Regions from separate parts of the Rossellomorea sp. FS2 genome, predicted to be linked through region 2. Evidence: riboswitches for the same ligand, from Rfam matches in the RefSeq annotation. Region 2 holds a riboswitch; the other holds the start of a gene.
The links. Region 2 has a riboswitch for lysine ahead of ACNA6I_RS21840 (transporter substrate-binding domain-containing protein). Riboswitches for the same ligand answer to the same signal wherever they lie in the genome.
Positions count from the first base shown of each region.

Region 1: it holds a riboswitch for lysine, as region 2 does, so the genes downstream of both, ACNA6I_RS18615 (Na+/H+ antiporter NhaC family protein) here and ACNA6I_RS21840 (transporter substrate-binding domain-containing protein) in region 2, are expected to answer to the same signal.

Region 1 covers NZ_JBLRVS010000005.1:437,660-441,626, reverse strand. The annotation lists gene ACNA6I_RS18620 (sodium-dependent transporter) at 1-562, opposite strand, end outside; gene ACNA6I_RS18615 (Na+/H+ antiporter NhaC family protein) at 816-2,381, opposite strand; lysine riboswitch at 2,496-2,677, opposite strand; gene ACNA6I_RS18610 (HD-GYP domain-containing protein) at 2,811-3,920, opposite strand.
Region 2 covers NZ_JBLRVS010000007.1:492,986-496,952, forward strand. The annotation lists gene ACNA6I_RS21835 (amino acid ABC transporter permease) at 1-596, opposite strand, end outside; gene ACNA6I_RS21840 (transporter substrate-binding domain-containing protein) at 637-1,467, opposite strand; lysine riboswitch at 1,576-1,759, opposite strand; gene ACNA6I_RS21845 (GGDEF domain-containing protein) at 1,947-3,077, shown strand; gene ACNA6I_RS21850 (PrpR N-terminal domain-containing protein) at 3,162-3,967, shown strand, end outside.

The sequences.
Region 1 (3,967 bases), on a different contig from region 2:
AAAAGATAATAACAAGTGCAGGAATGAAAATCTTATTGGCTACTTCAATTCCTTTCTTAACTCCCCGGAAGAGAATCCCCAACGCCACCGCCCAAACGATGACCAATGGAATGAACACTCCAGGTACAATGCTTCCCGTCTGTCCGGCATCCGCTGACAAATTCAAATATTTCCCGAAAAGAAACCCTTCTGTATCATCTCCCCATCCAAGATTGAAGGAGAATACGCTGTAAGACATGGCCCATGCAATGATGACCGAGTAGTAGGTCGAGATAATAAACGCAATGGCAACCTGCCACCAACCAAGCCATTCAAGCTTGCGGTTCATCCTGAAATAAGAGAGCGGAGCGGACCCTCGATATTTATGCCCGATCGTGAATTCCATGATCAAAAGCGGAATCCCCGCCGTTAAGAGGGCAAATAGATACGGGATGAAGAATGCCCCTCCTCCGTTCTCATAGGCGACTGCCGGGAATCGCCAGATATTCCCTAGTCCGATGGCGGATCCGACAGCCGCCATGATAAAACCTGCACGGGTGCCGAACTGACTGCGATTTTCCATCTTATTTCCCCCTGTGTCATTCCAATCGGATTCGATTGAAATTTTTATATTTTCTGAACATTAAATCTAAAGACAGTATAGCTAGTTCTAGGACAATTGTCAAAGAGATTTTTCATAATTCTGACACATTACAAGAGAATGCATTACTTATTCACCACGCCTCTTTCCCCATGTGAAGATGTACCTGCGGAGAACGGCTGACTCCCCATCATCCCCCAAAAAAAAGAAGCCGGGATGAATTCCCGGCTTCCTGCTAATGCTGTTCTGCCACTGTTTCTGATTTCTTCCCGATCAGGAACGACACACCCACGACAAGCACGATGACCGTCAGCAGCCCGAGCCACGTGTTCTCGGTGAATCCGAGGACAAGATAGCCGACTGCCGCTGCACCCGCTGCAATGAGGGCATATGGCAGCTGGGTGAGGACGTGGTCGATGTGATTGCTCCCTGCTCCGGTGGAGGAAAGGATGGTAGTATCCGAAATCGGAGAGCAGTGGTCTCCGAATACCGCTCCGGCAAGGACGGCCGCCATGGATGGAAGCAGGATCGTGATATCCGTATTGGCCGCAATCTCACCTGCAATCGGGAGAAGCAACCCGAAGGATCCCCAGGAAGTTCCCGTCGAAAAGGCCATGAATCCAGCCACAACGAACAGGATGAAAGGCAGGGCCGCTACAGGTATGCTCGATTGTTCAACGAGACCCGCAAGATACTTCCCTGTCTCCAATTCTCCGATCAGCGTAACGATCGTCCAAGCGAAGAACAGGATGTAAACGGCTGGCAACATCGACTTAACCCCCTCGATGATCCCTTTACCGAGTGCACTCCCTTCCACGCCTTTCATACTCACCTGTCTGAGGAAGAAGAGCAGGGAAACGATAAATCCGACAACCCCTCCGAGAATCAGCGAAAGTGTTACATCGGTGTTCTCGAACACTTTGAGAAGATCGAAGGATCCCACCGCACGGTATCCGGTCCACAGCATGGCACCGACCGTTCCGACGACGAGAGCAACAATCGGCCAGACAAGGTCACCGACTGTTCCCCTTGGGCTGACGGGAAGCTCATTTTTAAGTTCTCCTGGGATTTCTTTTGATGCATCATACAGCTCACCTGTCTGGATCGCTTTCACTTCATGCTCACGCATTTTCCCAAAGTCGATGCCCCTGATGGCAATCAACAATACGAAAAGGATCGTGGCCCAAACGTAAAAGTTCATCGGAACAACTTGCACGAAGGCAGAAAATGCCGAAATGTCGGTCACATTATGCGCAGCCAGGATCGTCCCCATGATGCCGATGATGTACGCCCCCCAGCTTGAAACCGGTGAAACCACACAAATGGGAGCTGAAGTCGAATCAATGATATAGGCAAGTTTTGCCCTTGAAATATTGTGACGGTCCGTGACAGGACGTGCTACCTGACCGACCGCAAGTGCATTAAAATAATCGTCGATGAAGATGATGATACCGAGTACGGCTGCAAGGAGTTGTGCACCCCTGCGGGTCTTCACTCGCTTGATGGCCCATTCACCGAAGGCACGGCTTCCGCCCGTGATATTGATGAATGCCGTGATGATACCAAGCAGAAGCAGGAAAAGGATGATGAAGATATTCCCTTTATTCCATTCTCCATCTGCGTATAGATTCCCGATGAAACCATCCCATACGAGGGAGATCGTTTCTACGATTGAAAAATTGGCTATTAAGAGTGCTGATGCTACAATCCCTACACCGAGGGATAAAAGTACCCTCCGCGTCAGTACGACCATCAAGATGGCCAAGAGTGGCGGGATCAATGAGTAAATGGTGTTTTCCATGAGTTCCTCCTATGAATTGATAGGGGGGAAGTGCTGAAACATGATAGAAGGCAAACAAAAAAGGCAATGATAGAGATACTATCATTACCTTGTCAGTAACGTAAGTGCTCCATCACGATCTGTAGCTCCCCATTATAGAGTACCTCTATAATGACAGTGTCATCCTTTTTCAAGATAACCCCAGCACCCATGCATTCGACATACATGGCTACTTCGGCAAAAGTTCCCTTTCATCTGTTCTCTCAGTTGTCATCCTCAAACAGCTTACTAATGAACCCTGCGCCTCTACCCCATCGGATTGATGATGTGGTTGCTTATAAAATTTTCTATACAACTATATCAAACTGCCGGGTCTTTGACAATGGATATTCCCTATATGGAAATATTTTAAACCATTCAACGCAAAAAAGACCCCACGATAGAGGGGGGTCATGTACGGGAAGGGATCCCGACTTCAAAATCCGGATCAAAGCCCGTGATGATGATATCAAATTCCTTGCTCAAATCGATTTCATAAGGGGTTTCCAGACGTTCTCCCCGCTCTTCGACGATCCGTACAACAGGACGGTCGGTCACCCCTTGATTCTGCTCGGCCACGATGGCTTTCCGATCATCATTCAGCTCGATGATCATCCCATTCGGATAGATGGCCACGGAGCGCCTGAAGGCTTCGATGACCTCCCTGTCGAACAGGGTCCCCGCTCCTGCATAAAGGATCTCGAGCGCCTGATGGGGAAGCATGGCATCCCGGTATACCCGGTTGGAGGTCATGGCGTCAAAGACGTCGGCGACCGCAATGATCTTGGCGAATGGATGGATGTCTTCTTCCTTGATTCCCCTGGGATATCCTGAGCCGTCCAACCTCTCATGGTGCTGATACGCACAGTGCGCTACGAGGATGGACACCGAATGAAGGCCGCGGAGGATTTCAAATCCCCTCTCGGAATGGAGTTTGATTTCAGCAAATTCCGCTTCCGTCAGTCTGCCCGGCTTCATGAGGATTTCCTCCGATATGCACATTTTGCCGATATCATGAAGAATCGCTCCAACCCCGAGCTGTTCGAGCTGCTTTTGGGGAAGATTCAGCTTAAGGCCGATCGAAAGGGTATAGAGTGTCACATTGAACGAATGATGGAAGATATAAGAATCATAGGAGAAAACATCTGTCAGGATCGTCAGAAGGTCATTGTTCTCCTTGACTTCCTGCAGGACGACTCCGATGATGCCAGTCATTTGCCTAGCACTCTCCTCAAACAACACGCTTTTCGGGATGCCCGATTGCTTGACCTGACTGAATGCCTTCTCGATGCTTTTGATCGTCTCCTGTCTCACTTTCTTTGAAACGGTCTCTTTGACCTCGATTCCATGGGAAAGAGAATCTTCGATATAAACATATTGAATATTCAACTCTAACAGCCGCTGAATCATGCGGTCCGTGAGCGGCACGCGATCATGAATCAGCATCTTTCCTCTCATGTTATAGACCGGTGAACCTAGAACCATGCCGGATCTGATGGACCTTGTAGAAATGAGCATCATACTAATCTCCTATATATCCCCTTCATTTTTCGACAAAATTTACTAAT
Region 2 (3,967 bases):
AAGTAACGGAAATTGTTCCCTGCCACGGATTTGGTCAGGAAGTACAGCTCCGATACAGAAATGACATTCAGGACGGATGTATCTTTGATGTTGATGATAAAATGATTCCCCGTTGCCGGCAGGATATTACGGATGACCTGAGGCATGACGACATTCCACATCGTCTGCACATGGTTCATCCCGATGGCCTGGGCAGCCTCGAATTGCCCCTTGTCGATGGAGATGATCCCACCGCGGACGATTTCGGCCATATAGGCACCCGTATTGATGGAGACGACGATGAAAGCCGCCACCATGACGTTCATATCGAATCCGAAGGCCATGGCCGAACCGTAATAGATGACCATTGCCTGTACAATCATCGGCGTGCCCCGGAAGAATTCGATGTAGATGGATAATACGATGTTCACGACTTTGAGGATGACCTTCTTCGGTCCGCGTTCAGGGACAGGGATGGTCCGGATGACGCCTGCCAACAGGCCTATGGCGGCACCGATCACGGTACCGACAAAGGCGATCAACAAGGTCACACCCGCTCCTCGCAAGAACATGGCCCAGTTGTCTGTAATAATTCTGATGATCCACTCTAAGCTCATTGTTCTCCTCCTTCTTCATATTGCCTGACCGGCAACATGATTACTGTTCTGCAGGCTGGTTCTTGATGGCCTGATCCATGATCTCTGTACGTTCATCTTCTGAAATATCTTTCAATGCTTTATTGATTTCTTCCGTGAGGTCGCTTCCTTTTTCCACTCCTACAGCTACGGCCGTATCATCTTCTGATGTTTTGAACCCATCATTGAATTCAACCATGGCGAAATCGTCATTTGCTGTTGAAGCACTCACTGCTTCCGGACGTTCCGATACATATCCATCGATAATGCCTGATTGAAGGGCAACCCTCATGGCAGGGAAGTTATCCATGGCTGTTTCTTTGGAAACCCCTTTGATCTGATCGATCACAGAGTAGTGGAAGGTGTTCAATTGTGCTGTCACCTTAGCCCCTTTGAAGTCTTGGATCGACTTGGCTCCTTCATATTTACCGCCTTTTTTCACGACCATCACAAGATCGGATTTGTAGTAGTTATCAGAGAAGTCGATGGCTTTTTTACGCTCAGCTGTCGGGGACATCCCTGCGACAATGGCGTCGATCTTACCTGAGTTCAGGGCAGGAACGAGTCCGTCCCACTCTGTTTTCACAACAACGAGTTCTTTGCCCATTTTATCTGCAAGCTTTTTCGCCATTTCCACGTCATACCCGCCGGCATATTCCTTGCTTCCTTTGATTTTAACCGCTCCATTGGCGTCTGATTTCTGTGACCAGTTGAATGGTGCGTATCCTGCTTCAAGACCTACAGTGAATGTGTCTTTGTCTTCCGAACCTGAAGCGCCGCTTTTCCCGCAGCCTGCCAACATAACCAGTGCCGAAACCAACAATAATGCGAAGATCGTTGCTCTTTTTTTCATTCTTTTCGTCCCCCTATTTTTTGTAAATGCTTTTGGACAAACAAAAAACGGCCTGAGATCAACTCAGGCCGTAGTATACGAAGTCACCCATAAGTCCTCTCTATTCCCCAATGAGATAGCACAACTCAATAAACCGGGACGTTTATTGAGACAGTCCTGCAGCTCTTAACTGCAGACCCAGCAGGTCATACCGAGACATATGAACCCACTTCGGCGACATTTCCTTCTCCCTGACATCGACGCTTCTCGAGCTCCGCCAAGGACTGTTAAATATCGCACCTCTACCTCACTATTCATAGCGAGGTCTTATTAAATTTTCTCTAACAGTCTACAATTAAACCAGGAAACTGTCAATCCATTGAACTAGTTATTTTCCTGATTTCCAAAGATTACACCCGTTACCAAATCGACATCCACTCAGAAAGTCCCAGGTTTGATATACTATACTCAGACCATTTTTCAGTAAGGAGAGTGCCGGATTGGAGATCTATGTCGATTCCACCATCATTACAGCCCTGCTGTTCATCGGCTTCTTATTCACCCTGATTATGATCGGATCTTACGGATTTACCCACAAGCGGGATATGACCCTGAATATGTTCTTCCTGGCCAAATGTTGCCAGATCCTGGCGGTATCCTTAATGGTGTTCCGGGGCGATATTTCCGATGTGCTATCGATATGGTTGGCCAACATCGTTCTTTATACGGGGACATCTTTGGAAGTTGCAGCGCTAGTGAATCTTCAGGGCTATTTACGTCCTAAGATGAGGCTCATCTATATATATGTGACGATCGTCGGGATTATGGGCTTTTCCATCTTATTTATCTTTTACAATACAGAGTCTGTCCGCATCGCCTACTATTCGTTCCTGACGGCCATCCTCCTTTCACCGGTTTGTCTGGTCGGTTTCAGGAGTTCATCCCTTCTGATGAAGGTTGTGAGCCTGCTTTATGGAGTTGGCGTCATCTTCTCCATCGTCCGGGGATTCAGTTCATTTTTCATCCCAATCCAATCCTTTACCCTTTATAATCCCGGGGTCCTTCAATTGATTGTCCTGCTTTCTTTTTATGTTTTATCGAATTTGATGAATCTTGCCTTCCTTCTTCTGATGAAGGAAAAGGTCGACCGGGAACTCGTCATCCTGGCAAACCAGGATGATCTGACAGGAGTACTGAATAGACGGGCATTCACCAGAAGCGCAGAAGATCTTGTTCGTCACAACAAAAAAGGGTTGCAACACTCGTTCCTTCTCTTTGATGTCGATCATTTTAAACAGATCAACGATACATATGGTCACTTGGCAGGGGATCAAGTCCTTCAAGATATGACCACAACGATACAGGGTCAATTAACGGATAAGGACCTGTTTGGACGATATGGTGGAGATGAATTCGCCATCTTGCTTGTTGATAAAGGGATAGAGGCTTCAAATCGCTTTACTGAACAATTGATTTCTTCTCTCCACTCAACCAAGAGCATCGTCCCATATCAAGTCAGTATAGGCATCACCACCTTCGAGACCTCAACCTTGGAAGAGCTTTATGCCTGTTGTGATGAAGCCTTGTATGAAGCAAAAAAAGCGGGCCGTAATCAATTCAAGAGATGGTGACCGGCGGATACCTCCTCGTGACATCAGTCCCCAGGTGTGACATAATAGTGTTTAAATATGCAACAGATTAGGAGTATGTCGGACATGAAAGCTCTCTTAATAGCACCTTATAGCGGAATGGCTGAAGTCAGCAAGCAGCTTGACCTCCCTCCAGACGTGAAGATGGACGTCACTGTCGCCAACCTCGAGGAGGGAGCTGACTTTGCACGTCAAACGATGCTGGAGGAGTACGATATCATCATCAGCCGCGGGGGCACGGCACTGGCAATCGAACAGGTTGCTTCCCTACCGGTGATCCATATTCAAATATCAGGCTACGATATGCTACGCGTCTTTACGCTGATTAAAAACATCGGAAAGAAAGTCGCGCTAGTCGGATTTGCGTCTGTTACACAAGGGGCCGCAACTCTTTGCAATATCCTTGAATACGACATTGAAGTAAAGACCATTGCCAACAGGACGGAAGTGAAGCCACTCCTCGAATCCCTCAAGGAAGCCGGTTATGAATCCATCATAGGAGATGTGGTAACCGTGCAAGCTGCCGAATCCATGGGCCTTCATGGAGTGCTCATCACTTCAGGAAAAGAGGCATTGATCCAAGCAATTGAGGAAGGAAGACGTGCTTTCCAGCTTTCCAAAAAGGTAAGGCATAATTACGATATCTTCCATCAGCTTTTTCATGAATTCCCTTACCCAACTGCCGTAATCGGAAAAGACCTCCTGATTCATGAGCGAAATGCGGCTTACCGTGCGTATCTTGATGACAATGCCTTAACCCAATCAACCATTAAACTCCCACTGGAAGATGTGTTGAGTACAGGAAAGAACCAGTGGTTGAAACTTGAACACGGGAACCAGTTTTTAGTGGTTCAACTTTTCAAACTCACGGA